3 regions of the Cupriavidus sp. FW305-26 genome follow, and region 3 is predicted to be linked to each of the others. Evidence: predicted binding sites of a transcription regulator. Region 3 holds the regulator's gene; each other region holds the start of a gene.
What was found. Region 3 encodes HrcA, which represses chaperone genes, less so after heat shock. Its sites were predicted from a motif close to TTAGCACTCNNNNNNNNNGAGTGCTAA; they were not measured.
Positions count from the first base shown of each region.

Region 1 (9,938 bases), on a different contig from region 3:
CCAGCGGTGCAGCAGTAGCGCCAGCGCCAGCGCCAGGCCGGCATCGATGGCAAAGCGCAGCAGTTGCAGCGCGGTCTGGTAGGGCGCCAGTTCGGGCATCAGGTGCTTGACGCCCTCGATCACGGTGGGGTGCGTCAGGTACAGCGCATACGACAGTTCGCCCAGCCAGACCAGTACGCGCGGCACGCGCAGCACGCCGGCGTGCTCGGCCGCCACGGCGCCGGCCAGCAGCGCCGCCGCGGGCAGCCCGCGTCCGGCCAGGCTGAAGTCGGGCCCGACCAGCGGCAGCGACAGCGCGAACGCCGCGCAACCGGTTGCCAGCATGCCCACCGCGATGGCCGGCGTCAGCAGGTGGCGCCAGCGCGCGTAGGCCCACGCCAGTCCGCAGCCCAGCAGGAATTCCAGCACCAGCGGATTGCTGGCCATGGCCAGCCACGGCGTGGCGAACGGGTAGCCCTGCGCCGGATCTGCCGCCAGCGCGCCGAAGCGCCACCACGGCAGCACCAGCGTGGTCAACGCGAAGACCCCCAGCACCACCAGCAGCGCGCGCCGCCCGGCCAGCAGCAGGCCGAGCGCGAAGGCGGCATAGAACGCCAGCTCATAGTTGAGCGACCAGCCCACGTACAGCGCCGGGTAGCCATAGTACGGCGCGTGGCCGGTGGCAGTCGGCAGGAAGGCCAGCGACGCCGCGAACACCGCCGGCGTGACCGGATTGAGCAGCAGCGCATGGATGGCCGACATGGTCCAGTACGGCGGCGCCAGCCGGCAGCAGCGCCGGATCATGAAGCTGAGCGGGCGCTCAGGCTGGGGCCGCGCCAGCACCGCGACCCAGGCGATGATGAAGCCGCTGATGACAAAGAAGACGTCCACGCCGACATGGCCGCGCTTGATCACGTTGTCGGTCAGCCAGTTGAGCGCCGGCGCATCGGCGCCGCCCAGCGCCAGGCCGGAGTGGTAGACCACCACGAACGCGGCGGCCAGCCCGCGCAGGGCCTGGATGCTGTCGAGCCGCGCCACTGACGGGGACTGGGCCGCCGGCACGCGCGTGGCAGCGGTGGCGTGCGGGACCGGTGCCGCGGAGGCGCCGGAATAAGTGTGTTCTGGAACAGTCGATGGCACTGTTGCGGCGGCAGAAATCGGAAAGCGAAGGGATTCATGAGGGACAGCCGCCACATGCCCAAAGTTCGTGCAAAACGGCTTCGGGGGCAGGGTAGTGCGCATGGTGTCCGGCAAGGTGACCGAAATTGCACTATCCTCATTTGTCCTTTGCGCCAGGCTGCGGCGCATGGGCAGTGCCCGCGCGCCGCACGATTGCGCCCGGCGGGGCACTGGAAAGAACCAGCGGGCAACGTACCCAAGGAGTGTCCCCCCATGACCACCCTCAATATCAACGTCAACGGCAAGACCCGTGAAGTCGACGTGGACCCGTCCACGCCGCTGCTGTGGGCGCTGCGTGACAACCTTGAAATGACCGGCACCAAGTTCGGCTGCGGCATGGCCGCATGCGGTGCCTGCACCGTGCACGTCAACGGCCAGGCTACGCGCAGCTGCGTGACGCCGGTATCCGCGGCTGCCGGCGCGCGCATCACCACCATCGAAGGCATCGGCACTGACAAGGTCGGGCGCGCCGTGATGGACGCCTGGCTCAAGCACGACGTGGCGCAATGCGGCTACTGCCAGAACGGCCAGGTGATGAGCGCCATCGGCCTGCTGCGCACCAAGCCGCGGCCCACCGACGCCGACATCGACCAGGCCATGGCCGGCAACCTGTGCCGCTGCGGCACGTACCAGCGCATCCGCGCGGCGATCAAAGACGCCGCCCGTGCGCTGGCCTGAGCGGGAGGAAACCAATATGCGTATCCGAGGCATCGAAGCCCTGGCAGGCGGCCAGGCCGGCAATAGCGGCGAAGCGCGTCCGAACACCGGCGTGGCCACGCTGGACCGCCGCAGTTTCCTGAAGCTGACCGGCCTCGCCGGCGGCGGCCTGGCGCTGGGCGTGGCCCCGCTGGTGCAGGCACAGGAGGGCGCCAAGCCCAAGGCGCCGCCGCCGGCGCCGCAGGCATTCCTGATCATCGCGCCGGACAACACCGTGACTGTGGCCGTGAACCGGCTCGAATTCGGCCAGGGCGTGCACACCGCGTTGCCGATGGCGCTGGCCGAAGAGCTGGACGCCGACTGGCGCAACGTGCGCGCCACGCTGGCGCCGGCCGGCGATCCGTACAAGGACCCTGGCTTCGGCATGCAGATGACCGGCGGCTCCACCGCGCTGAACCACTCGTTCCAGCAGTACCGCGAACTGGGCGCGCGCGCCCGCGCCATGCTGGTGGCGGCTGCCGCGCAGCAATGGAAGGTCGATCCGGCCAGCTGCAAGGTGGAGCAGGGCGTGGTCACGTCCGGCAGCCACCGGGCCACCTTCGGCGAACTGGCGCCGGCGGCGATGGAGCTGCCCGTGCCGCAGCGGGTTACGCTGAAAGACCCGTCGCAGTTCCGTATCGTCGGCAAGCCCACGCCGCGGCTGGATGCGCGCGGCAAGATGGACGCGACCACGCCGTTCGGCATCGACACGCACCTGAAGGGCATGGTGGTGGCCGTGGTGGCGCGCCCGCCGCGCTTTGGCGGCAAGGTCAAGAGCTTCAGCGCCGACAAGGCGCGCGCGGTGCAGGGCGTGCGCGGCGTGCTGCAGGTGCCGGTCGACCGCGGCGGCAGTGGCGTGGCGGTGATTGCCAGCGGCTACTGGCCGGCCAAGATGGGCCGCGATGCGCTCGAGATCCAGTGGGAAGACGCGGGCTCGAAGGTGTCGTCGCAGGCGCTCTTCGACGAATACGCAAGGCTGGCCGGCCAGCCCGGCACGGTGGCGCGCGCGGGGAGCGGGGATATCGGCTCGGCCATCAACGGTGCCGCGCGCAAGATCGAGGCCGACTTCCGCTTCCCGTACCTGGCGCACGCGCCGATGGAGCCGCTGAACTGCACGCTGCAGCCGGAAGTGGCCGGCGGCAAGGTGCAGTCGGTCAAGGTCTGGGTGGGCTCGCAGTTCCAGACCGTCGACCAGGCCGCGGTGGCGCGCACGCTGGGGCTGGCGCCGGACAAGGTGGTGCTCAACACCATGATGGCCGGCGGTGGCTTCGGCCGGCGCGCGGTGCCGACCTCGGACTACATCGTGGAAGCGGCCAACGTGCTCAAGGCCTGGGTAGCCGCCGGCCACACCGAGCCGCTCAAGGTGGTGTGGAGCCGCGAGGACGATATCCGCGGCGGCTACTACCGACCGCTGCATCTGCACCGCGCCCGCATCGGGCTGGATGCGCAGGGCAAGGTGGTGGGCTGGCAGCACACCATCGTCGGTCAGTCGATCCTGAAGGGCACGCCGTTCGAGCCCTTCATGGTCAAGAACGGCGTCGACGCCACCATGACCGAAGGCATCGTCGAGAATGACTATGACCTGCCGCTGCAGATGTCGGTGCACCATCCGCAGGTGGACGTGCCGGTGCTGTGGTGGCGCTCGGTGGGCAATACGCATACCGCCTTCGTCAAGGAAACGCTGGCCGATGAAATGGCCGCAGCCTCGAAGCAGGACCCCGTGGCATTCCGCCTGGCCCGGCTCGACGAGAAGAAGCACGCGCGCCACCGCGCCGCGCTGCAGCTGGCGGTGGACAAGTCCGGCTATGGCAAGCGCAAGCTGTCCAAGGGCCATGCCTGGGGCGTGGCCGTGCACGAGTCGTTCAACACCGTGGTGGCCTACGTGGTCGACGTCTCGGTGGTGAAGGGCGAGCCGCGCGTGCACCGCGTCACCGCCGGCGTGCATGCCAACCGCGTGGTCAACCCGATGTCCGCCGAGGCCCAGATCCAGGGTGCCTGCATCTTTGGGCTGGCCATGACCAAGCCGGGGTTTGCCATCGAGATCGAGAACGGCGCCGTGAAGAACAGCAACTTCCCGGACTATCCGCCGCCGCGCATCACCGATGCGCCGGTGGTGGACGTGTTCTTCGTGCCCTCGCAGGAGAACCCCACCGGCCTGGGCGAGCCGGGCGTGCCGCCGATCGCGCCGGCAGTGGCGAACGCGCTGTTCACGCTGACGGGCAAGCGCCAGCGGCAATTGCCGTTTGTGATGGCTTGATGGTCTGACCGCAGCCGGCCGCCGAAGGGGAGGTGCAGCCGCATCGCGCATCCCCCGAATGCGGCTGGCACGCGCTATTTGTTGTAATCGCACCAGTCTTTGCCGGGCCGTGGCTCCACCCTATTGCGTTTGCGCGGCGAGCCGCGTAGAACGGGAAAAACTGCGCGCAAGGAACAGCGCGGAAAAAAATACGCCAGCACCGCCCTGCCGCCGCGTTTCGCGGACCGGGGGCGTGCCCGGAGACCGAGGTGTGATCATGGAGACCCAGGAAAGTACGCTGACCCTTGCGCTGATGACCGAGCCCGCGCGGATCCGGATCTGCCGGGCGCTGCTGGAGGCCGGCGAGGCGGGCCTGCCGGCCACCGACCTGGCGCAGGTCGCACGGCTGAGCCTGGCGCGCGCCGGCCACGTGTTCCTGGAACTGGTGCAGGCCGATGTGCTGGCGCTGTCGATCCAGGAGCGCCGCGTTTGCTACGTGCTCAAGGCGCGCCGCGCCGTGACCGAGGCACTGGGCTATATCGACGCCAGCGGACTGGCCGACTGATCCTTGCGGCGTGGCCGGGCTACTTCCGGACTTCCTTCAGTGCCCGCTCACGCGCGGCCTCCCGGTCCTGCGTGAGCCGGTAGGCCGCGTAGTACTTGTAGATATTGCGCACATAGGTGGTGGTTTCGATGCCGATCTTCTCCGCCACCACGATCTCGACATTGTTGAACCACTTGTCGGGATCCAGCCCGCGCGCCGCAGCCTCCTTGCGCATCTTGGCGATATTGCCGGGCCCGGCGTTGTAACTGGCAAAGGCGAACAGCGGCCGGTTGGATTCCGAGAAATGCGCGTCGGGGAAGTACTTCGTCATTAGCCGGTCCATGTACTTGGCGCCGGCGTGGATGTTGGACTCGACCATCTGGATATTGCCCACGTTCAGTTCCTTGCCGGTGGCGGGCATGATCTGCATGATGCCGACGGCGCCCACGCGGCTGCGCGCCTGCTGGTTGAGCTGTGACTCCTGGAAGCCCTGTGCCGCCAGCATCAGCGGGTCGAAGCCATAGTCCTTGCCATACTTCTCGAAGAAGGCAACGGTCTGCTGGAAGCGCTTGTATTCGGCGTCCTCGGTGTTGTTCTTGATCTGCTTGACCCGGCGCATGGATTGCTTGATCAGGTATTCCGCCATGCCCTGCTTCTTGACGTAATTGACATAGAAATCGTCAATGACCTGCCGCAACTGCGGGCTGTCCTTGCGGAAGGCCCAGCCGACATAGCCGCCTTCACGCACCGCCAGGTCCTGGCGCACCTTGATGTCAGGCAGGATCTGCGCCCACATTGCGGCCTTCCAGTCGTCGACCACGACGATCTCCAGCAGGCCCGCGTTCAGCATCTCGAGCACGTCCTCGTCTTCAAGGGCATCGGGCAGCAGCACCAGCTTCATCGGCGCCTTGCCGGACTGGCGCAGGCGGTTGTTCAGTGCAGTCAGGCTGTCGTAGTAGCTGCTCGCGCGGCGCACGTGGACGGTCTTGCCCGCCAGGTCGTCCAGGCTCTTCAGCGCCGGCGACTTGGGGCCGGTCACGATCAGCTCGCGCACCGGCTTGCGGTCGCGCGGCGCGGCAAAGTCGACCAGCTTCAGCCGGGCCTCGGTCTCGGTCAGGTTGCCGGCGGCGATATCGCCCAGGCCCGCCGCCAGGTCGGGCAGCAGCCGGTCGCGCGTGGTGGGGATGATGATGACGGTGAGCGGGCGCTTGCCAAGTCGATTGGTGTAGGTCTTGTTCAGGTAGCGCTCGAATTCCCGCACCAGTTCTGCGGTAATTCCGCGCTCGTGGCCTTTGTCGCTGAAGTAGAGGGTGCGGCTGTAAGGCACCAGCACGCGGATGACGCGACTGTTGACCATCACATCGAAGTCGCCCATGCGCGGCTTGTTGGCCAGGTTGAGGCCGCGCGGCCTGGCGACATCTGCCTTGCCGGTTGCGGCTTTCGCCGCGGGGGCCGCAACGGGCGCGGACGCCGGCGCCGGCTTCTGCTGCGCTACGGCAAACGTGCTGCACAGGCTGAGTGCGCCCACCAGGCCGGACAGGAGAAGGCCTGCGAACCAGTGGCGTGGGTGGGCAGCGGACATGGCGCAGATGGCAAGCCGGGCAGAAAGGCGCACGACTCGCTCGTATCGAGTCTAGGCGCGATCCTGCCTCTTGCAAGCCGCCAGGGTCCGGATGCTGCCGAAGGGCAAACGGGAGGGGTATGTCTGGCACGAAGAAGGTGGCCGGCTGATCCCGGCCACCCGTCTCGCAAAGGCTGGCGCTATTGCTTTGGTGCGGCCATTTCCTGCTTGGCCGTTGCATCGGCTGCCTTGTTCTCTACTTTGCGCTCCTGCTTGGCAGCGCCGACTTCTTCCTTGTACTCACCCTTGGCCGCCTTCTTCTTGGCCTTGTACTCGGCGGCGGCCTTCTGGCGCGCCTCGCGGCGTTCCACCAGCGGGTCCTTCGGCGGTTCGATCTGGGTCATGCCGGGCGGCACGCCCTGGGCGCCTGCCGGCGTGGCAGAGGTTGCCGGCATCGCCGGGGTCGCGGGCATGCCCTGGGCAGCAGGGGTTGCCGGCGTGGCCGGGGTAGCGGGGGTGGCGGTTGTCTGGGCAATGGCCGCAGCGCAGCTGAGGCCAGCCAGGCCTGCGGCAATCACGCTGGCGATTCGGGTAAGGCGAGCAGGCTGTTTCGTATCCATGGAATACCTCCAGAGTCGCTGTCGGAGGCGCCGGCAACGGAAGCGCTCGGCGCGGCGTACGCCGTACATCCGGCCAAGACGGGCGCGCGGCGACAAGCCCAGTCTAGGTAGCGGCACCACGTTGCGCTGTCAGGCACACGCCCGAATGGGTGCCGGGATTATTCCTACAGGCGGGTCGTTGCCGGCCGGGAGCCCATGCCGCGCAAGGCATCAACCGCTCCTCGGGAAAACCCGCATCACACCCGCGTCTTGAAATGCCCCTACCCCGTCCCTATAATTAGCACTCGTCAGGGGTGAGTGCTAACAGCCTCCTGCGACACCTGAACATTTCTGACGGCCGTCGCCTCGGTAGCCGGCCGATTTGTGATCAAAAACTCACTTTGTATCTAGGAGTCCGTATGAATCTGCGTCCTTTGCACGACCGCGTGATCGTGAAGCGTCTGGACAACGAAACCAAGACCGCGTCCGGTATCGTGATTCCCGACAACGCTGCCGAGAAGCCCGATCAAGGCGAAGTGCTGGCAATCGGTCCTGGCAAGAAGGATGACAAGGGCAACAACATCGCCCTCGACGTCAAGGTCGGTGACCGCGTGCTGTTCGGCAAGTACGCCGGCCAGGCCGTGAAGGTGGAAGGCCAGGAACTGCTGGTCATGCGCGAAGAAGACATCATGGCCGTGGTGAACAAGTAATTCACCAACTGACCGCCACCCCGTACAGATTTCAGGAGATTCAAGAATGGCAGCTAAAGACGTAGTGTTCGGCGACGCCGCACGTGCCAAGATGGTCGAAGGCGTGAACATCCTCGCCAACGCAGTCAAGGTGACCCTGGGCCCGAAGGGCCGCAACGTGGTGCTGGAGCGCAGCTTCGGCGGCCCGACCGTGACCAAGGACGGCGTGTCCGTGGCCAAGGAAATCGAGCTGAAGGACAAGCTGCAGAACATGGGCGCCCAGATGGTCAAGGAAGTGGCTTCCAAGACCAGCGACAACGCCGGTGACGGTACCACCACCGCTACCGTGCTGGCCCAGTCGATCGTGCGCGAAGGCATGAAGTTCGTTGCCGCCGGCATGAACCCGATGGACCTGAAGCGCGGCATCGACAAGGCTGTTGCCGCCGCCGTGGAAGAGCTGAAGAAGGTCAGCAAGCCCACCACCACCAGCAAGGAAATCGCCCAGGTTGGCGCGATCTCGGCCAACAGCGACACCTCCATCGGTGAGCGCATCGCCGAAGCCATGGACAAGGTCGGCAAGGAAGGCGTGATCACGGTTGAAGACGGCAAGTCGCTGGCCGACGAGCTGGAAGTCGTGGAAGGCATGCAGTTCGACCGCGGCTACCTGTCGCCGTACTTCATCAACAACCCGGAAAAGCAGGTTGTCCAGCTGGACAACCCGTTCGTGCTGCTGTTCGACAAGAAGATCAGCAACATCCGCGACCTGCTGCCGGTGCTGGAGCAAGTGGCCAAGGCCGGCCGCCCGCTGCTGATCGTCGCTGAAGACGTCGAGGGCGAAGCCCTGGCGACCCTGGTGGTCAACAACATCCGTGGCATCCTGAAGACCGCCGCCGTCAAGGCCCCGGGCTTCGGCGACCGTCGCAAGGCCATGCTGGAAGACATCGCCATCCTGACCGGCGGCACCGTCATCGCTGAAGAAATCGGCCTGACGCTGGAAAAGGCTGGCCTGAACGACCTGGGCCAGGCCAAGCGCATCGAGATCGGCAAGGAAAACACCATCATCATCGACGGCGCCGGCGACGCAGCTGCGATCGAAGGCCGCGTCAAGCAAATCCGCGCCCAGATCGAAGAAGCGACCTCGGACTACGACCGTGAGAAGCTGCAAGAGCGCGTGGCCAAGCTGGCCGGCGGTGTTGCCGTGATCAAGGTTGGCGCTGCCACCGAAGTCGAAATGAAGGAAAAGAAGGCCCGCGTGGAAGACGCCCTGCACGCCACCCGCGCTGCGGTGGAAGAAGGCATCGTCCCCGGCGGTGGTGTGGCCCTGCTGCGTGCCCGCGCTGCGATCTCGGCACTGACCGGCGAAAACGCCGACCAGAACGCCGGTATCAAGATCGTGCTGCGCGCCATGGAAGAGCCGCTGCGCCAGATCGTGCTGAACGCCGGTGAAGAAGCTTCGGTGGTCGTTGCCAAGGTTATCGAAGGCAAGGGCAACTACGGCTACAACGCCGCTTCGGGCGAGTACGGCGACCTGGTGGAAATGGGCGTGCTGGACCCGACCAAGGTCACCCGCACCGCACTGCAGAACGCCGCTTCGGTGGCTTCGCTGATGCTGACCACCGACTGCGCAGTTGCCGAATCGCCGAAGGAAGAATCGGCTCCGGCAATGCCGGGCGGCATGGGCGGCATGGGCGGCATGGAAGGCATGATGTAATTCATCGCCGACCGACTGCCCTCACGGGCAGGCTGTCTTGGAAAACCCCCGCGGGTGCGAGCCCGCGGGGGTTTTTTCGTTCCGGGCAGCGCGACGCTCGCGCCTTGCCATGCACGAGCGCAGAAAACTCTCACCCTGATCTAAGGCTTGCCCTATTTGTGGAGCGGAAGGCGCCGGCTACATTTCTAATCGCCGCCTATTGAACCCGCGGGCAAATCCCGGATCAACCCACCTCCTAGCATGGCTGCCATGGAAAACGAAATCACTACATCGCCACGACGCTGGCTGGTTCATGCCACCGCGTGCATCAGGCGCGTGCCTTCGGTGCTTGCCTGCGCGGCACTCATGTGCCTGGCATACGCCCAGGCGCATGCTGCCTGCATGGGAACCACCGTGACCTCGCCGTTCCTGCCGGCCACGGTGAGCATCAGCAAGACCACCGGCATCGGCCAGGTGATCTCCAGCGCCACCATTACCGTAACGGTGACGTGCGACGACACCGGACTGCGGCATCCATCTACCAATGGCTGGGCCCTGAACTACACGCCGCAGACGCCGCTGGTGGCGACTTCGATCTCGCAGCAGACCTTTGCCACCGCCATGCCGGGACTGGGCTATCGCATGTACATGCCCGACGGCAACCTGATTGCACCGACCAGCTACGGCACCAACGGCGGCGACAACTTCGGCGCCAACTGCATGGGGGCGGCTTCGGGCGGGGTGCCTTGCACGATGCCGCTGGGC
Region 1 is NZ_JBYTAH010000060.1:24,186-34,123, forward strand. It holds gene AC3WQZ_RS26755 (acyltransferase family protein) at 1-1,041, opposite strand, end outside; gene AC3WQZ_RS26760 ((2Fe-2S)-binding protein) at 1,372-1,836, shown strand; gene AC3WQZ_RS26765 (xanthine dehydrogenase family protein molybdopterin-binding subunit) at 1,853-4,111, shown strand; gene AC3WQZ_RS26770 (hypothetical protein) at 4,368-4,655, shown strand; gene AC3WQZ_RS26775 (MltF family protein) at 4,675-6,216, opposite strand; gene AC3WQZ_RS26780 (hypothetical protein) at 6,396-6,815, opposite strand; gene groES (co-chaperone GroES) at 7,214-7,504, shown strand; gene groL (chaperonin GroEL) at 7,551-9,194, shown strand; gene AC3WQZ_RS26795 (fimbrial protein) at 9,576-9,938, shown strand, end outside.
Region 1: groES (co-chaperone GroES) is a predicted target of HrcA. The motif match lies at 7,093-7,119, and genes of this name have one in related genera.

Region 2 (9,938 bases), on a different contig from region 3:
GTGGTGCGCTGCCGCACGCGACTGGTGCAATGCACGCTCCTGGCGCTGCCGCGCTGCGTCACCTCCCTCCCCTGCTCCCCCGAATGTGGCGGCGGCCAGCGCGCGCGCACCACATCCGATCATTTCCCCCCGATCCGTCACAAATCCGCCCTCGAATGCTGCACTGCACAGGCTGGCACACGCCTTGCGTTATGCAGGTATCGGCCAACGGCGGCCGACCAACAATTTCGGCGGACACGGCCAACGCGGGCTGCGTCACGCCACGGACAACGGCGTCCCTGCGCCGCACCGGTCTTCTGGCGAAGCCGGTCGCGGAGGGGACGCCTTTTTTCTTGGAGCCATGCAATGCCCTCTCGCCTCAGGATTGCCAAGCCGCTGCACGCAGCCGTCCACGTTCCCGACGCGGCTGCCGACGCCGTGCCGGCCAGCAGCGGCCGCCGCCGCGCGCTTGCCACCATCGCCGGCGCCAGCGTGATGACGCTGGTCGATCCGCTGGTGCGCGCCGGTGCGTGGGCAGCGGGCTCGGACGCGCCCGAGAAGACCGACGTGCGCATCGGCTTTATCCCGCTGACCGACTGCGCCTCGGTGGTGATGGCCGCGACGCTCGGGCTGGACAAGAAATACGGCATCAAGATCACGCCGACCAAGGAAGCCTCATGGGCCGGCGTGCGCGACAAGCTGGTCAACGGCGAGCTGGACGCGGCGCACGTGCTGTACGGACTGATCTACGGCGTGCAGCTGGGCATCGGCGGCCCGAAGAAGGACATGGCCGTGCTGATGAACCTGAACCACAACGGCCAGGCCATCACGCTGTCGTCCAAGCTCGCCGAGAAAGGCGTCAAGGACGGCGCCAGCCTGAAGGCGCTGATGGTGAAGGAGAAGCGCGACTACACCTTCGCCCAGACCTTCCCCACCGGCACGCACGCAATGTGGCTGTACTACTGGCTGGCGGCCAACGGCATCAACCCGATGCAGGACGCCAAGGCCATCACGGTGCCGCCGCCGCAGATGGTGGCCAATATGCGCGTGGGCAATATGGACGGCTTCTGCGTGGGCGAGCCCTGGGGCGCGCGCGCCATCGCCGACAAGATCGGCTTCACCGCCGAGACCACGCAGGCCATCTGGAAAGGCCACCCCGAGAAGACCCTGGGCACCACCGCGGAGTTCGTGCAGAAATACCCCAACACCGCGCGCGCGATGGTGGCCGCGGTGCTGGAGGCATCGAAGTTCATCGATGCGTCGGCCTCCAACCGCCGCAAGACCGCCGAGACCATTGCCGCCAAGTCCTACGTCAACACCGACATGGACATCATCCTGGACCGCATGCTGGGCCGCTACACCAACGGCCTGGGCAAGACCTGGGACGACCCCGACGCGATGAAGTTCTACCAGGACGGCGCCGCCAACTACCCGTACCTGTCCGACGGCATGTGGTTCCTGACCCAGCACAAGCGCTGGGGCTTGCTGAAGGAACATCCGGACTATCTCGCCGTGGCCCGGCAGGTCAACCGCATCGACGTCTACAAGCAGGCCGCCGCCGCCGCGCAGGTGCCGCTGCCCAAGAGCGACATGCGCAGCGCCAAGCTGATCGACGGCGTGGTCTGGGACGGCAAGGACCCCAAGGCCTACGCCGACGGTTTCAAGATCAAGGCCTGACGCAAGCCTTCCCCCACTGATCCGCAGTGCCCCTGACGAAAGGAGCCAGACGTGAATGCCATAGCCCACCCCACGCCCGATGGTGCAACCGTAGCCGCCAGCGCCGACCCCGACACCAAGGAGCGGGCGCGCCGGCGCGAGCAGGAAATCGCCGCGCAGGCACGGCGCGCGCAACGCCGCGAGGCGGTCGCCGCGCTGGTGCTCAAGGCCGTGCCGCCGGTACTGGGCTTTGCCCTGTTCGTGCTGGCCTGGCACGGCATCGCCACGATGATCCCGGCCATTCCCACGCCGCAGGCCACATGGAACGCCGCGGTGCCGCTGTTTGCCGACCCGTTCTACCGCAACGGGCCCAATGACCAGGGCATCGGCTGGAACGTGCTGGCATCGCTGGCGCGCGTCGCGGCGGGCTTCGGCCTGGCCGCGCTGGTCGGCATCCCGGCCGGCTTCCTGATCGGGCGCTTCGCCTTCCTGAACGCGATGACCGCGCCGGTGATCAGCCTGCTGCGCCCGGTCTCGCCGCTGGCGTGGCTGCCGATCGGCCTGCTGCTGTTCAAGGCCGCCAACCCGGCCGCGATCTGGGCGATCTTCATCTGCTCGATCTGGCCGATGGTGATCAACACCGCGGTCGGCGTCACGCGCGTGCCGCAGGACTACCTGAACGTGGCGCGCGTGCTGGACCTGTCGGAATGGAAGGTGTTCACGCGGGTGCTGTTCCCCGCGGTGCTGCCCTACATGCTGACCGGCGTGCGGCTGTCGATCGGCACCGCGTGGCTGGTGATCGTCGCGGCCGAGATGCTGACCGGCGGCACCGGCATCGGCTTCTGGCTGTGGGACGAATGGAACAACCTGAAGGTCGAGCACATCGTGATCGCGATCTTCGTGATCGGCATCATCGGGCTGCTGCTCGAGCATGCGCTGCTGGCGCTGGCCCGGCGCTTCAGCTACGGCACCAACTGACACGCGGGGAGAATCGCCATGGACAAGTTCGTCAGCATCGAAAACGTCGGCCAGACCTTCAAGACCCGCAAGGGCCCGTTCGTCGCCCTGCGCGATATCAACCTGCATATCGCCGAGGGCGAGTTCATCACGCTGATCGGCCATTCAGGCTGCGGCAAGTCCACGCTGCTGAACCTGGTCGCGGGACTGGCCACGCCCACCACCGGCGCGCTGATCTGCGCCGGGCGCGAGATCGCCGGGCCGGGGCCGGAGCGCGCGGTGGTGTTCCAGAACCATTCGCTGCTGCCGTGGCTGACGTGCTTCGAGAACGTCTACCTGGGCGTGGAGCGCGTCTTCGCCGCCAGCGAGAGCAAGCCGCAGCTCAAGGCGCGCACGCACGACACGCTGGCGCTGGTGGGCCTGACGCACGCCGAGAACAAGTATCCGCATGAGATCTCCGGCGGCATGAAGCAGCGCGTGGGCATTGCCCGCGCGCTGGCGATGGCGCCCAAGGTGCTGCTGATGGACGAGCCCTTCGGCGCGCTCGATGCGCTCACGCGCGCGCACCTGCAGGACGAGCTGATCAAGATCGTGGCGCGCACCCGCAGCACCGTGGTGATGGTGACCCACGACGTCGACGAGGCCGTGCTGCTGGCCGACCGCATCATCATGATGACCAACGGTCCGGCCGCGACCATCGGCGAGATCCTGAAGGTGGAGCTTCCGCGTCCGCGCGACCGCGTCGCGCTGGCCGACGACAAGGCCTACCACGCCTGCCGCACCGCGGTGCTGGACTTCCTCTACCGCAAGCAGCGCAACCCGGCGCTGCAGGAAGCCGCGTAGTGCCCGCCGGCCGCGTGCCGGTGGGCGGCCCTATGTGGCACAGGCGGCGATGGGCGCGGCGGCCTGGCTCCGCTATCATGAGCCCAGAACAGACTACCCCCACGCCGCCATGACCACGCCAGCCACGTCCTTCCCTGCTGCCCGCTATATCAAGGAGATCGGCCGCGGCGTCAACGGCGCGCGGGCGCTGCCGCGCGAAGACGCGCAGGCCCTGTTCGACGCCATGCTGGCCGGGCGCGTCTCGGACCTGGAGCTCGGCGCCATCCTGATGGCCTACCGCATCAAGGGCGAGGCCCCGCACGAGCTGGCCGGCATGCTGGAAGCCGCCCATGCGCACTGCCAGCCGCTGCCGGCGCCGCCTGACCGGCAGGTGGTGGTGATCCCCAGCTACAACGGTGCGCGCAAGCAACCCAACCTGGTGCCGCTGCTGGCGCTGCTGCTGGCGCGCGAAGATGTCCCCGTGCTGGTGCACGGCACGCGCCTGTTCAATGGCCGCGTGACCAGCATGGCGCTGTTCGAGGCGCTGGGCGTGCCCTTGTGCGCGACTACCGGCGACGCCTCGGCACGGCTGCGCGAGAGCAGCGACCTCGGGCCGCTGGCGGTGCTGCCGGTGGATGTGCTGTCGCCCGGGCTGTCGCAGCTGCTGGAGCGGCGCACCGTGATCGGCCTGCGCAATTCGGCGCATACGGTGGCCAAGATGCTGCAGCCGGTGGGCGAGCATTCGCCCGCGGAAGGGTTGCGCCTGTACAGCTACACCCACCCCGAATACCGCGAGACGCTGACCGACTACTTCTCGCATGAACCCGCCAACGTGCTGCTGGCACGCGGCACCGAGGGCGAAGTGGTGGCCGATGCGCGCCGCACCAGCCGCATCGACTGGCTGCACGAGGGGCACCAGCAGACGCTGGTCGATCCGGCTGTTGGTTCGCTGGCCGAAGTGCCTGAACTGCCGCCCGGCAGCGACGCCGGCCAGACCGTGGCCTGGATCCGGCGCGTGCTGGACGGCGCGGCGCCGGTGCCGGCACCGATCGCGATCCAGGTCGAGGCCATCCGCGAATGCCTGCGGCAAGGCACTCGCGTGACCTGGGCCAGCCCGGTCTGAGCCAGCCCCGGGACCGCTGTCAGGGCTTGCGCGGGGGCAGCGGGATGCGCTCGGTCTCGCCCGGCACGTGCGGGAACTGATCGTCCTCCCAGCGCTGGGCGGCGGCCTCGATCGCCACCTTGCTGCTGGCAACGAAATTCCAGTAGATGAAGCGGTGCCCGTCGGTCGGGTCGCCGCCCAGCAGCATTACGCGCGACGGCGTCGTGGCCGTCAGCGTTGCGGGCTGGCCCGGCGTGAGCACCACCATATGCTCGGCCGGCAGCGGCTCGCCGTCGAGCGCCACCGCCCCGTCCACCGGATAGATGCCCCGCTCGGCATGATCGGCCGGGATCTCCACGCTCGCGCCCGCATCCAGCTCGATCGCCACGTACAGGGTGCGGCTGAAGACCTTGACCGGAGAGACCTGGCCAAAGGCATCGCCGGCAATCACCACCATGCGCACACCCGGCCGCTCGATCCGTGGCAGCGTGGCGGCGGGATGGTGGAAAAACGACGGCTCGGCACCCTCATGCTCCTGCGGCAGTGCCACCCAGGTCTGGATGCCGTGCAGGCGGGCCCCGGCGGGGCGCACATGCTCGGGCGAGCGCTCCGAGTGCACGATGCCGTGCCCGGCGGTCATCCAGTTGACATCGCCCGGGCGGATCGCCTGGTCGCTGCCCAGGCTGTCTCGGTGGATGATCTCGCCCTCGAACAGATAAGTGACCGTGGCCAGTCCGATATGTGGATGCGGGCGCACGTCGGCTCCGCCGCCCGGCGGCAGTTGCACCGGCCCCATATGGTCGAAGAAGATAAACGGACCAACGGTCTGGGTGGCGGCGGCGGGCAACAGCCGGCGCACGGTAAAATCGCCCAGGTCGCGCACATGCGGCTTGAGCAAGTGTTCGATAGCAGACATAACTCCTCCGGTGGAATGAGAGAGGCTTGCAAGGATGCCAGCGCGCCGCAGCTTGGTCGAGTGTAGCCGCTGCTGCAACAAATCATTGCAGCAGCGGGCAGAACCCCCGTGCCCGGCACCGCTCTAACATCCAGTGCGCCGAACCGTGGGTATCGTTCCCGCCGCTCGAATTGATAGGTAGCTATGCCAGCAGCAAGAGCAATCGAGAGGAACTATCACGACCATCGGGGCTCCAATTAGCACTCACCCGGCCTGAGTGCTAATATGTGTTGCAGTGCCACCGCCCCAACAGGCGCGGCACCCCGGCAACCGAACCGCCGGATGCGAAAGGAGCCATTGAGTGAACGCAGTCTTGTCTGCCGACCAAACCCTGAATAACCGTCTGCCGACGGCACCCCGGAGCACGGGCAGCTTCGCGCTGACCTTCCCGGCCACCGTTGGCAACCTCGACAGCTATATCCAGGCTGTCCACCGGATTCCGCTGTTGACCGCGGAGGAAGAGCAGCGCCTGGCGCGCGAGCTCCGCGACCACGATTCCGTTGACGCTGCCCGCCAGATGGTGATGTCCCACCTGCGCCTGGTGGTGTCGATCGCCCGCCAGTACCTGGGCTACGGCCTGCCCCACGCCGACCTGATCCAGGAAGGCAATATCGGCCTGATGAAGGCGGTCAAGCGCTTCGACCCCGACCAGGGCGTGCGCCTGGTGTCGTACGCGATGCACTGGATCAAGGCCGAGATCCACGAATACGTGCTGAAGAACTGGCGCATGGTCAAGGTGGCCACCACCAAGGCCCAGCGCAAGCTGTTCTTCAACCTGCGCAGCCACAAGCAGGGCGCGCACACGTTCACGCCGGAGCAGGTCGAGGCCGTGGCGCGCGAGCTGAACGTCAAGCCCGAAGAAGTGATGGAGATGGAAACCCGCCTGTCGGGCGGTGACCTGGCGCTGGAAGGCCAGATCGACGACGGCGAAGAGGAATTCGCCCCCATCGCCTACCTGGCGGACAACCACAACGAGCCCACCCGCGTGCTGGAAGCCAAGCGCCACGACCGCATGCAGGTCGAGGGCCTGGAAGAAGCGCTGGGCAAGCTGGACGAACGCAGCCGCCGCATCATCGAGGCGCGCTGGCTGCACGTCGAAGACGATGGCTCGGGCGGCTCCACGCTGCATGAGCTGGCTGACGAGTTCGGCGTCTCGGCCGAGCGCATCCGCCAGATCGAGGCCGCGGCCATGAAGAAGATGAAGGGGGCGCTGCAGGCGTTCGCCTGATCCGCACCCCCAGCCATGCAAAAGGCCGGTCCACTGGACCGGCCTTTTTGTTGCCCGCGAGAGGGTGAGTGCGACCTTATGCCGCACCCCTTCCCACCCTTTCACGTCACGACAGCAGCTGTTTCAGGTCGTGCGCGATCGGATCCGGACCCTGGCCGTGGCGGATGAACAGCCGCAGCTTGCCGTCCGGGTCGAACACATAGCTGCCCGCGGAGTGGTCCACCGTGTAGTTGTTCGGGGAGCTGCCCGGCACCTTGGCGTAGAACACCTTGAAGTCCTTGGTCAACTTCTGCAGTGCGGCTTCGTCGGCCGGGCGCAGCCCCAGGAAGCGCGCATCGAAGGCCGGCACGTACTGCGCCAGCAGCGCCTGCGTGTCGCGTTCCGGGTCGACCGTGACGAACAGCACCTGCACGCGGTCGGCATCCGGGCCCAGTTTCTCCATCACCGCCTTCAGTTCGGCCATCGTCGTCGGGCACACGTCCGGGCAGTGGGTGTAGCCGAAGAACATCACCACCGCCTTGCCCTTGAAGTCGGCGATGGTGCGCACCTTGCCGTGATGGTCGGTCAGCGAGAAGTCCTTGCCGAAGTCCGCCGCGCCGGTGATGTCGACATTGCGGAACGAGGCCTTCTGCTGCCCGCAGGCAGCCACGGCCAGCGCAAGCGCGGCCAGCAGGGAAAAGCGGCGGAAGGCGGCGAACAGGCCGGAGGCGGGGCTTAGGCGGGGCATGCGGCGGAAACCGGTCAGGGGTGGGAGGAAACAGCGGCACCGGAGGGCGGCGACATCACGCAGTATCGCCGATCGTGCCGCCACGCTGCGCCGGCCGCGACAAGATGCCGCAGCCGGTCGGCCACAGGTCAGACCTGCGGCACGAACTTGAAGTAGTGGTCGACCAGCAGCGCGGCGAACAGCAGCGACAGGTACAGGATCGAGAAGCGGAAGGTGCGCTGCGCCAGCTCGTCCGAATAGTTACGGTACATCTTCCAGGCGTAGGCCAGGAAACCCGCGCCCAGCGCCAACGCGGCCGCCAGGTAGATATAGCCGCTCATGCCGTAGACAAAGGGCAGCAGCGTCGCGGCGATCATGATCAGCGTGTACAGCAGGATATGCAGCAGCGTGTAGCGCTCGCCGTGCGTGACCGGCAGCATCGGCAGGCCGGACTTGGCGTAGTCGGCGCGGCGGTACAGCGCCAGGGCCCAGAAGTGCGGCGGGGTCCAGGTGAAGATGATCAGCACCAGGAACCAGGCCTCGGCAGGTACCTCGCCCGCCACCGCGGCCCAGCCCAGCGCCGGCGGCATCGCCCCCGAGAGCCCGCCGATCACGATGTTCTGCGGCGTGGCCGGCTTGAGCAGGATGGTGTAGACCACCGCGTAGCCGAGGAAGGTGGCAAAGGTCAGCCACATCGTCAGGTCGTTGGCGTAGACGTGCAGCAGCCACATGCCGGCGCCGCCCAGTACGGCGGAGAACACCAGGGTCTGCGGCGTGGTGATCTCGCCGGTGGCCGACGGGCGCCACGCGGTGCGGCGCATCAGCGCATCGATCTTCTGCTCGACCAGGCAATTGATGGCAAAGGCCGCACCGGCCAGCAGCCAGATGCCGGCGGCGCCGCCGATCAGCACGCGCCACGGCACCATGCCGGGCGTGGCGAGGAACATGCCGATGATGGCGCAGAACACGGCCAGCTGCGTCACGCGCGGCTTGGTCAGGGCGGCATATTGTCGGGCAAGGTGCCGTATCCGGCTCAACTTGCCCAGCGAATGGGGGTGGGTAGCGGTAACCACGGAAGGGGTCTTGTCTTTCATGTGGCGCGGGCGGCGTTCGGCACGGCAGCGGGGGCGCCGGCGGCCCGCATGGTGAGCCCTGCGAGCCCTGTATTGTAGTGGAGGCGGACCAGCAGCAGCAGGAGCAGCGCCGCGCCGCCGTTGTGCGCAACCGCGGCCACCAGCGGCCAGTCGAACACGATATTGGACATCCCGGTGGCCAGTTGCAGCACCAGCGTGGCCAGCAGCCAGCCGGCCGCGCGCGCGAGCCCTTCAAGCCGGCGCGCTCGCAGGCCAAGCCACGCCAGGTAGCCCAGCACGACAAAGGCAAAGCCGCGGTGCACCCAGTGGATCGCCACCAGCGCCGCGTGCGGGATGTAGTCGCCATCGGCGGTCATGCCCAGCTGGCGCCACAGGGTGAAGCCGTGGCGGAAATCCATCTCGGGCACCAGCTGGCCATTGCACAGCGGGAAGTCGGTGCAGGCCAGCACCGCGTAGTTGGTGCTGACCCAGCCCCCCAGGAAGATCTGGATCACCAGCAGCAGCAGGCCGATGCGCACCGGCCAGCGCAGCCGCGCGGCCCGCGCCGCGACCGGGTGCGGCGGATCGTTGCGCGAGCCCAGCTGGATCAGCACGGCCAGCAGAGCCATGCCCAGCATCAGGTGCGTGACCACAATGATCGGCTGCAGCTTCAGGGTCACGGTGAAAGCGCCGAACGCACCCTGCACGCACACCAGCAGCAGCACCCCGGTGGCGAACCACGGCGACTGCTTCAGCTCGCGCCGCTTGACCCACGCCAGCACCATCAGCGTGATGATCAGCACCCCGACCGCCATGGCGAAGTAGCGGTGGATCATCTCGATCCACGCCTTGGCCAGCGTCACCGGGCCGCTGGGCAGCGCGGTCTCGGCCGCGCGGATCGGCTCCATCGCGGCGTGCGGGTTGGAGTGCCCGTAGCAGCCGGGCCAGTCGGGGCAGCCCAGGCCGGAGTCGGTCAGGCGCGTGAAGCTGCCGAACATGATCAGGTCCAGCGTCAGGAACGCCGTGATCCAGGCGAGCTTGCGGTATTTGTTGCGGTCCCCCTTCACCAGCACGTAGGACAGCGGGAACAGCGCGATCAGGATGCCGATGATGGCCAGTTGCAGCAGCATGCCGTCCCCTTTAGCCGATGCGCGAGACCTTGAGCAGCTTCTTCAGGTCGCCGCTCATCTTCTTGGGGTCCGGATCCTGCGGGAAACGCATCATCAGGTTGCCCAGCGGGTCGACCAGGAACAGGGTGTCCTCGGCGCGCTTGCCGGGTTCGGCCGGCAGCCACTGCTGCGCGGCCTGGCGGTCGATGCGCAGGAAGCGCACACCCGCGTAGGGCTCGTTGTAGGCGGCGTTCAGACGCTCGTCGATCTTGCCGTCGTCGGTCACCAGCCACACCGGCACGATGCGTTCGCGGTCCTGGCCCTGCCCGGCGCGGATCTGGCGGATGGTGA
Region 2 is NZ_JBYTAH010000066.1:27,068-37,005, reverse strand. It holds gene AC3WQZ_RS28225 (CmpA/NrtA family ABC transporter substrate-binding protein) at 346-1,656, shown strand; gene ntrB (nitrate ABC transporter permease) at 1,708-2,613, shown strand; gene AC3WQZ_RS28215 (ABC transporter ATP-binding protein) at 2,632-3,435, shown strand; gene ybiB (DNA-binding protein YbiB) at 3,545-4,537, shown strand; gene AC3WQZ_RS28205 (pirin family protein) at 4,557-5,432, opposite strand; gene rpoH (RNA polymerase sigma factor RpoH) at 5,773-6,699, shown strand; gene AC3WQZ_RS28195 (SCO family protein) at 6,806-7,426, opposite strand; gene cyoE (heme o synthase) at 7,555-8,499, opposite strand; gene AC3WQZ_RS28185 (COX15/CtaA family protein) at 8,496-9,608, opposite strand; gene AC3WQZ_RS28180 (SCO family protein) at 9,619-9,938, opposite strand, start outside.
Region 2: rpoH (RNA polymerase sigma factor RpoH) is a predicted target of HrcA. The motif match lies at 5,669-5,695, and genes of this name have one in related genera.

Region 3 (9,938 bases):
CCGAACCGCAGCGCTACCTGGCCTGCAATCCCGATCCCCTGCAGGAGTGGACGGCCTGAAGCGCTGCTGCGTGCCCCAAAAAAAAGCGACCACGGCCGGGTCGCTTTTTTGATGGTGCGCAGCGCGATCAGACGATACGGCAGGCTTCGTCGAACGACAGGCGCGGGCCGCGCGGGAACAGCTTGTCGGCCTCGCCGTAGCCCAGGTTGCACAGGAAGTTGACCTGCCACTTGCCATCGGGGAAGAAGGCTGCGTTGACCTTGTCGGCATCGAAGCCGCCCATCGGGCCGCAGTCCAGGCCCAGCGCGCGCGCCGCCAGGATGAAGTAGCCGCCTTGCAGCGAGCTGTTCATCAGCGCGTCGCGGGCGATCTTCTCGTCGTTGCCGGCGTACCAGGAACGGGCGTCGGCATGCGGGAACAGCTTGGGCAGCTGGTCGTGGAAGGCGGTGTCGAAGGCGATGATGGCCGTCACCGGCGCCGAACGGGTCTTGTCGACGTTGCCGGCCGACACGCAGTCCACCAGACGCGCCTTCTCGGCAGCGCTCTTGACGAACACGATGCGCGCCGGGCTGCTGTTGGCAGCGGTCGGGCCGAACTTCATCGCTTCATAGATCTGGTGCAGCACGGCGTCGTCCACGTGGCGGTCCTGCCACACGTTGTGCGTGCGGGCTTCGGTGAACAGCTGCGCCAGCGCGGCGTTGTCGATCTGGGACATGCGCTTCTTTCCTGTACGGGATTTGAGGGAAGGGGCGATTGTACCCAACGCTTTGTGCGCGCCACGACAGCGCCTTTGAGCAACCCGTTCAATTCCCTTGCATATCGGCGCGGGCCGGCGCCGGCGCACTGCCCCTGCGGGTCAGCCACAGCACGCCGGCCAGGATCAGCCCGCCACCCACGGCCTGCGCCGTGCCGATATGCTCGCCCAGCAGCAGCGCCGCCAGCAACACGGTGACCACCGGCTCCAGCGTCGACAGCATCGACGCCTGCGCCGCGCCCAGTCGCTGCAGGCCGGCGAAGAAGGTCAGGATCGCCAGCACCGTCGACAGCAGCGCGATGCCCGCCAGCGCCAGCCAGCCGCCGGCAGTGGCCGGGAACTGCGGCGGCGCGCCCGCCCCCATCCGCAGCAGGCCGACGGCGCCGTAGACCAGCGCCGCCGCGGTGCAGATCACCGTGGTGGTGGCAATCGGGTTGACGCCAGCGGTCACGCGCGCGCCGACGATGATATAGACCGAGTAGATCACCGCCGCCGCCAGCCCCAGCGCGATCCCCAGCGGCGAGCCCTCGCCGCCGCCGACGGTCAGGCCGGCGCCGACCGAGCACAGCACCAGCGCGATCACCGCGGCGGTGGTCAGCCGCTCCTTCAGGAAGATGGCCGCCAGGATCGTCACGAACAGCGGGTACAGGTACAGCAGCAGCGCCACCAGGCTGGCCTGCGCATGGTTGAGTGCGCTGAAGAAGCAGAACGACTGGCCGACATAGCCGATGCCGCCCATCGCCGCCAGCGCCAGCACGCGGCGCCACGGCGGCAGGCCGATGCCGCGCGTGCGCATCACCCAGGCCAGTGCCGCGGCGGCCAGCACGAAGCGCACCAGCAGCAGCCCGTAGACATCCGCGCCGGCCGCGTAGGCAAAGCGCGCGAAGATCGCCATGGCGCCAAAGGCGCTGGCCGACAGCGCGATCAGCAGCACGCCGGCCAGCTTGTCGCGGGCATGGTCCGGGGCGGTTTGGGCGGAAGCGGTCATCGGGCGGGCGGGAAGTCGGCGATCCCGCATTCTACTTGGCGCCGTCTGCAGCAACCGGACCGCCAGCGCGGGCCGCGGCCCTCGTTTACAATGTCGCCACCATGTTTAATCCCTCACGAGAAGAAGTCCGCCGGTTCTTCTGCGATGCCTGGCAGAAGCAGCTCACAGGCGGCGTGCTGACCCCGCTGGAAGCCATCGCTGTAGACTGGATCGGCGAGCACCCCGAGTACCACGGCCTGCTGCGCGACACCGAAGGTGCGCTGTCGCAGGACTACACACCCGAGCAAGGCCAGACCAACCCCTTCCTGCACCTGTCGATGCACCTGTCGATCTCCGAGCAGGTCTCGGTCGACCAGCCGCGCGGCATCCGCCAGGCCTATGAGGCGCTGGCACGCCGCCTGGATTCCCCGCACGAAGCGCAGCACCAGGTGATGGAATGCCTGGGCGAAATGCTGTGGCAGGCACAGCGCACCGGCCAGCCGCCCGACGGCGACCACTATGTCGATTGCGTCAAGCGCCGCGCCAACCGCTAAGTCCGGTACGCGTCACGCATCAAGTGCAGCGTACAATTCGTCACAACCCTCCGATGGGTGCGTGGTAGTCTTTGCGGGTCCGCATTTTCCCTAGCCGCGTTGCCGTCACATGGCGGCGCGGTGCCCGCAAGCCATGTCCCGTATTACCCTCCCCCGCCGGCGCCGGCTCGCGCCCGCCGGCCGCGCCGTTGCCCCGCTCTGCCTGTCGCTGATGCTGGCCTGCCCCCTCGCCGGCCACGCCGGCGTGGCGCTGTTGCAGCCGCCGCGCGTGATCGACGGCAACCAGCCGCTCACGCTGACGCTGGTGGTCAGCGCCGACGACGCCACGCGCCGCTACCGTATTCCCGACACGCTCGAAGTGACCGCCTCGGGCGACCTGCAGGCGCCGGTGCGGCTGGTGCTGTGGCGCGAAGACTCGGGCCCGGCCGTGGTCAACCTGCGCCGCGGCGAGCACCGCGCGATCCGCTACACGGTGGCGCTGCCGCCGGCCCTGCGCGGCCAGGTGCGGCTGGATGCCACCGGCATCGACGCCGCGCCGGTGCTGTTGACGCTGAACCGCCTGCCGCGGCCCGGTGAATCCGCCACCGCTGAGCCGCCGGTTGCCGGCAAGGCGCTGGCAGCGAACGGCTTGGAGCCGGCCACCGAAGCCGCCGTACCGGTGACCCCGGTCACCACCGCCGACGCTGCCGCACCCGCTCCGGCCGACCTGCGCGACAGCGCCCGGCTATCGTTCCATGACCCGATGTATTTCATGGTCGGCGCGCATGACGGGGCCAACGCCAAGTTCCAGCTGAGCTTCAAGTACCGCCTCTTCCAGGGCGAAGATCCGGCGTCGAAGCGTCTGTTCGACAACCTCTACGTGGCCTACACCCAGTTCTCGCTATGGGACCTGTCCGAGCAGTCCAAGCCGTTCCGCGACACCAACTACCGGCCCAGCCTGTTCTATTACCTGTCGGATACCGGCGTGCGCAACAACGCCATCAGCCGGCTGTCGCTGGCGGCCGGCCTGGAGCATGAATCCAATGGCCGCAACGGCGACGACTCGCGCAGCATCAATACGGTCTTCGTCAAGCCGACCTTCTACTTTGGCGACCAGAACGACTGGCACTGGCGCGTCGCGCCCAAGCTCTACGCCTACGTGGAAAAGGGCGACAACCCCGACATCGCCCACTACCGCGGTTTCATGGACCTGGGCATTGCCTACGGGCGCCCGGACTCATGGGAGTTCTCCGCCACGCTGCGCAAGGGCACGCGCAAGTGGTACGGCAGCGTCGACGCGCAGCTGACCTACCCGATGGCGCGGCTGATCCCCGGCACCGCGGGCTACCTGATGGCGGGCTACTTCGTCGGCTATGGCGAGAGCCTGCTGGACTACAACCACAAGCTGCCGTGGCAGTTCCGCATCGGCTACGCGCTGTCCCGCTGAACCCACTCAGCCGGCCAGCGGCTTGCCGCTGGCCTTGAGCCGCGCATTGGCCACCGCGGCGGCAAACTGGCCGTGGCCATGCCAGCCGGTGGCGCGGCCCAGCTTCTTGCCGTTCCGGAAGAACATGAACACCGGGATGCCATGCAGGCCAAAGCGCCGGCCCAGCCCGGGATGCGCGTAGACGTTGGCATGCAGCCAGCGCAGTTCCAGCGCGCGGATCGGTTCGGGGTTGGCCAGCATGGCCTTCTTGGCCATCTCGCAGTTGAAGCAGTCCTCCCCCCAGAAGAACACGCACACCAGCGCATCGCCCGCAGCGGCGATGGCGGCGTCGATGCTGCCGTCATCGACCTCGCGCATGCCGAATGCCTCGAAGGCGCGGTGGTCGAGGTGGGGGACCGGGAATGTCGCCGGGCCAGCGCCTGGTTCAGTGGTCATGCTCGCTCCAGAATGACAAACGCCCGGGCCAGCCGGCACCGGGCGTCAGGTCGCGATCCAGGACGGCACGCCGCCGCCCCAGGCGGCCTTATTTCGGTGCCGCCACCGTCACCAGAGCCGGCCGCAGCACGCGCTCGGCAATGGTGTAGCCGCGCTGGAGCACGGTCACCACGGTATTGGGTTCCTGGTCCGCCGGCACCATCGAGATGGCCTGGTGGCGGTGCGGGTCGAATTTTTCGCCCACCGGGTTGAGTTCAACGATCTTGCCTCGCTCAAAGGCGGCGGCCAGCTGGCGCGCGGTCAGCTCGACGCCTTCGCGCAGCTTGGCGATATCTCCCGAGCCGTCGGCCAGCGCGGCCTGCAGGCTGTCCATCACCGGCAGCAGGTTGTCGGCGAAGTTCTCGATGGCGAACTTGTGCGCCTTGGCGACATCTTCCTGCGCCCGGCGGCGGATGTTCTCGCCCTCGGCAACGGCGCGCATATACAGGTCGTAATGCTCGCGCGCCTTGGCTTCCAGGGCGGCCAGCTGGGCCGCCACGTCGTCCACGGCAGCGGTTTCCGGCGCGCCGGCCTCCTGGCTGGCGTTGGCCGCCTCATCGCCAGCGGGCGTAGGCGTCTGGGTGGTTGGCGTCTGCTTCTGTTCTTCCATGTCGATCCGTATCAATGCATTGTCGCGGCCCGCCATGGGCCTGGCCGCGGGTGGTAAATCGGCGCGTGTTCCGTGCAGGTGGTGGCAAGGCGCAGGTTTTCAAGAGTGGCGCTGGCGTGACGCGGAAACACACGGTTACAAAGGCCAGGCATATGCAATCGACGCCTTATTGCTTTGCTGCATCGCAATCACTAAGATTCCCAGTAATAAAAATGACAAAAATGCCGGGGGTTGTGGAGATGGTTCATCTTTGTGCCTCTTCCGGAAGGTTGGCCATGCATAAGCTGCCAGTCGTGACACTCTGCCTTGTGGCCGCATTGGCGGTCATGACCGTCTTTATCTGCCTTTCCGGCGCATTCACCCCGCGCGATACGGAGTATGGCAGCGGCAAGGCGGTGTTCAAGCACTACATCGTCCCTATCGTCAGCCAGGAAGTCACGCAGGAATAAGCGCCACCTGACCCTGGTCCAAGCGCGCGGCGGCAGCGGGGGCTTCCCGGTGCCGCCGCATTGTCATTTCAGCTCTTCAGGTGGTCGATGCGGCGCCGGTCCCGCTTGGTCGGGCGCCCCTGGATCTGCGCGGACGGCTCCGGCTGCAGGCGCCGGCGCTCGGCGTCGGCCAGCCGGCGCGACTGGCTTTCGGCACTTTCCTCGTACAGCGTCTGCGCCACCGGCGCCGGCCCGCGCGCCGGGGCAATGCCTTTCACCACCAGTTCCCAGCGCTGCTGGTGCGCTTCCAGCACCACCATGTCGCCGGGCTTCACCTCGCGCGAGTTCTTGCATGGCTGGCCGTTGACGGTCACCTTGCTGCGCTCCACCGCTTCGGCCGCGAGCGAGCGCGTCTTGAAGAAGCGCGCGCACCACAGCCATTTGTCGATGCGCTGGCGCGCATCCGGCTCAAAGTCGACATTCATGCCGCCGCTCCCCGGGTCTGGGCGCGCGTGCGCCGTGCTTCCAGTTCATGCGGATGCGGCGTGGCCAGCGGCCAGCCCTGCAGGTGCTGCAGCGCGATCTCGGCCATGGCCGCGACCCACGGATCGGCGTCATTCAGGCACGGGATGAAGTGGAAATCCTTGCCGCCCGCGACCTTGAACTCGGTCTGCCCTTCCATGGCGATTTCCTCCAGGGTCTCGATGCAGTCGGCCGGAAAGCCGGGACAGAAGACATCGACCCGGCCCGCGCCGACCTTGCCCAGCTCGGCCAGCGTCGGCGCGGTGTACGGCTGCAGCCATTCCGCCTTGCCGAAACGAGACTGGAACGTCACCTGGTACTGGCCCGGCTGCAGGCCCAGCGCCTCGCCCAGCAGCCGGCCGGTCTTCAGGCATTCGCAGTGATAGGGGTCGCCCAGCTCCAGCGTGCGCCGCGGCACACCATGGAACGACAGGATCAGCTTGTCGCCGCGGGCAAAGTCCGGCATGCCGTGGCGCGCCCAGTAGGCGCCGACCTGCTGGTGCAGCGCCGAGATATAGGCCGGATGGTCATGGAAATGCTTGACCAGCCGCAGCTCGGGCTGGTTGCGCCACTGGCCCAGCACCCGGAACACCTCGTCGAAGGCCGTGGCCGTGGTGGTGCCGGAGTATTGCGGATACATCGGCAGCACCAGCACCTGCTCGCAGCCCTGCCGGCGCAGCGCCTCCAGCACCGAGGCGATCGACGGGTTGCCGTAGCGCATTGCGCACGCGACCGTCACCTCATGGCCGTGCTGGTTCATCAGCCGCTGCAGCGCATGGGCCTGGCGCTCGCTGTAGACCAGCAGCGGCGAGCCCGTCATATGGGCCTCGCGCAGCCAGATCGATTCGTATTTCAGCGCCGAGGCGCGCGAACGCAGCGGCAGGATCACCCCATGCAGCAGCGGCAGCCAGGCCGCGCGCGGGATCTCGACCACGCGCGGGTCGGACAGGAACTCCTTCAGGTAGCGCCCCACCGCCTTGGGCGTGGGAGCGTCCGGGGTGCCCAGGTTGACCAGCAGGATCGCCGTGCGCGGCGCGTGGCCGTGCTGGTAGGCCGGTTCGGGAGAAAACGTCATGTCGCTTCCGGGTTGACACGGTGCCGGGATGGCGCCGGTGCGGCGCACCGGCGATTGCCGCGCTCGGCAGGAATGGGGCCGCTTGTCAGACCAGCCAGTCTTTGCACTAGTTCTGGCTCAGGGCGCTGGACAGCAGGCGCGCGGTGATGTCGACGATGGGGATCACGCGCTCATACGCCATGCGCGTGGGGCCGATCACGCCGAGCGTGCCGACGATCTGGCCGTCGACCTCGTACGGGGCGGTGATGACCGCCATGTCTTCGATCGGCACCAGCCGGCTTTCGCCGCCGATAAAGATCTGCACACCCTGCGCATGGCTGGACACGTCCAGCAGCTGCAGCAGGCTGGTCTTGTGCTCGAACACGTCGAACAGGCGCCGCAGCTTGTCCATGCTGGAGGCCAGGTCTTCCACTTCCAGCAGCTTGCGCTCGCCACTGATGAAGACGTGGTCGTCGTCCTCGTCCTCGGCGACGCTGCCGGCCTCGACCGCGGCCTGCATCAGCTGCGACATGTCGCGGCGCAGGTCCTGCAGTTCCACCCGCAGGTGGCCGCGCACCGCGTCGAAGCTCATGCCGGCATAGTGCGAGTTGAAGAAGTTGGCCGCCTCGATCAGCTGGGCCGGCGTGTACGACAGCTCGGTCTGGATGATGCGGTTCTGCACGTCGCCCTCGGGGCTGACGATGATCAGCAGGATGCGCTTGTCCGACAGCCGCATGAATTCGATCTGCCGGAACGCCTGCGCGCGGCGCGGCGTCATCACCACGCCGGCGAAGTGCGACAGGTTGGACAGCGTGCGCGCCGCCGCCGTGATCATGCGCTGCGGCCCCAGCTGCTGGCCGCCGAGCTGGTCCTGGATCTGGCCGGTCAGCTCGGCCAGGTCGGCGTTGCGCTCCAGCGGCTTGGCCGTCAGCATCGAATCGACGAACAGCCGGTAGCCGCGCGGGGTCGGGATACGGCCGGCCGAGGTGTGCGGACTGGCAATAAAGCCCATTTCCTCCAGATCGGACATCACATTGCGAATCGTCGCAGGCGACAGGTCCAGCCCCGAGTATTTCGACAAGGTGCGGGAACCGACCGGCTGCCCTTCGGCAATATAGCGCTCGATCAGGGTCTTGAGCAGCGTTTTGGAGCGTTCATCCATGATGCCCCGATTTTACGCAAGTTTTGGACCTTCTGGCGGCCGGCCTGGCCCGCTCGCTGGCGCCTGCTGACAAGCGTCATGGCGGTATGGTCTAATCCACGCATGTCCGCCCCCCCGAAAGCCAGCGCCGTGCGCACTTCGTTCAAGACCGTCGCCCTGGTGGGCCGGTACTCCACTGCCGGCATCGAAGGGCCGCTGGAGGAGATCGCCTCTTATATCCTGCGCAACGGGCAGGACGTGGTGTTCGAGCGCGAAACCTCGCTCGCCACCGGGCTGACCGCCTACCCTGCCCTGTCCGCCGAGGAGATCGGCCGGCAGGCCGACGTGGCCGTGGTGCTGGGCGGCGACGGCACGCTGCTGGGCATCGCCCGCCAGCTCGCCGGCTATGACGTGCCATTGATCGGCGTCAACCACGGGCGGCTGGGCTTCATGACCGACATCGCGCTGGAAGACGCGCACACCGTGCTGCCCGACATGCTCGACGGCCGCTATGAGGCCGAGACCCGCCTGCTGCTGGAATCGCGCGTGGTGCGCGACGACATGAACATCTTCTCCGCGCTGGCCCTGAACGACGTGGTGGTGAACCGCTCGGGCATCTCCGGCATGGTCGAGCTGGCGGTGTCGGTGGACGGCCACTTCATGTACAACCAGCGCTCGGACGGCCTGATCGTGTCGACCACCACCGGGTCCACCGCCTACGCGCTGTCCGCCGGCGGCCCGATCCTGCATCCGACGCTGTCGGGCGTGGTGCTGGTGCCGATTGCCCCGCACGCGCTGTCCAACCGCCCGATCGTGCTGCCGCACGACGCCGAGGTCACCATCGAGGTGGCCAGCGCGCGCGACGCCAGCGTCAACTTCGACATGCAGTCGCTGACCTCGCTGCTGCCGGGCGACCGCATCGTGGTGCGGCGCTCCGAAAAGACCATCAACCTGCTGCACCCGGTCGGCTACAACTACTACGCCACGCTGCGCAAGAAGCTGCACTGGCACGAATACCCGTCCGAGGACAACCGCCTCTGAGCCAGTATCAAGCCGCCCTCCAAGCCTGAGCCCGAACCCATCGGACCGACTACCTTCCACGCCACGATGCTGCGCAGCCTGTCCATCCGCGATTTCGTCATCGTCGATACGCTCGACCTGGACTTCACCACTGGCTTCACCGTCTTCACCGGCGAGACCGGCGCCGGCAAATCCATCCTGATCGATGCCCTGGCGCTGGTGCTGGGCGAACGCGCCGATGCCGGCGTGGTGCGCGAAGGCGCCCCGCGCGCCAGCGTCAGCGCCACCTTCTCGACCCACCCGGCACTGGATGCCTGGCTGGCCGAGCGCGAGCTCAACAGCGAAGCGGAAGACGGCGTGCATACCGTGCTGCTGCGCCGCACGGTCGATGCCGGCGGCCGCAGCAAGGCCTTTATCAACGGCGCCGCCGCCACCCTGGCGCAGCTGCGCGAAGTCGGCGACCAGCTGGTCGACATCCACGGCCAGCACGCGCACCAGCTGCTGCTGCGCCCCGATGCGCAGCGGCTGCTGTTCGACGCCCACGCCGGCCTCACCCAGCAGGCCGGCGCGGTGGCCGAGGCCTGGCGCGCCTGGCGTGCCTGCGTGCGCCAGCGCGAGGCGGTGGAACACCAGTCGCGCGAGATGCAGCTCGAACGCGAGCGGCTGGAATGGCAGGTCGGCGAACTGGACAAGCTCAACCCGCAGCCGGGCGAATGGGAAGAGATCCAGTCCGAGTACAACCGGCTGTCGCATGCCGCCGGCCTGATCGACGGCAGCCGCGCCGCGCTGGACGCACTGTCCGAGGCCGACGGCTCGGTGCTGTCGGCGCTGAATACCATCGTGCACAAGCTGCAGCAGCTGGCTGATGTCGACGGCGCGCTGCGCGACGTGCTGGCCGCGCTCGAGCCCGCGCAGATGCAGGCCGAGGAAGCCGCGCACTCGCTCACGCGCTATGTCGACCGGCTCGAACTCGATCCCGAGCGGCTGC
Region 3 is NZ_JBYTAH010000042.1:49,287-59,224, forward strand. It holds gene AC3WQZ_RS21745 (Coq4 family protein) at 1-59, shown strand, start outside; gene AC3WQZ_RS21750 (malonic semialdehyde reductase) at 128-715, opposite strand; gene AC3WQZ_RS21755 (DMT family transporter) at 804-1,742, opposite strand; gene AC3WQZ_RS21760 (DUF1841 family protein) at 1,844-2,275, shown strand; gene AC3WQZ_RS21765 (phospholipase A) at 2,409-3,701, shown strand; gene AC3WQZ_RS21770 (thioredoxin family protein) at 3,708-4,136, opposite strand; gene grpE (nucleotide exchange factor GrpE) at 4,225-4,785, opposite strand; gene AC3WQZ_RS21780 (hypothetical protein) at 5,061-5,234, shown strand; gene AC3WQZ_RS21785 (RNA-binding S4 domain-containing protein) at 5,303-5,698, opposite strand; gene hemH (ferrochelatase) at 5,695-6,810, opposite strand; gene hrcA (heat-inducible transcriptional repressor HrcA) at 6,917-7,951, opposite strand; gene AC3WQZ_RS21800 (NAD kinase) at 8,054-8,971, shown strand; gene recN (DNA repair protein RecN) at 9,038-9,938, shown strand, end outside.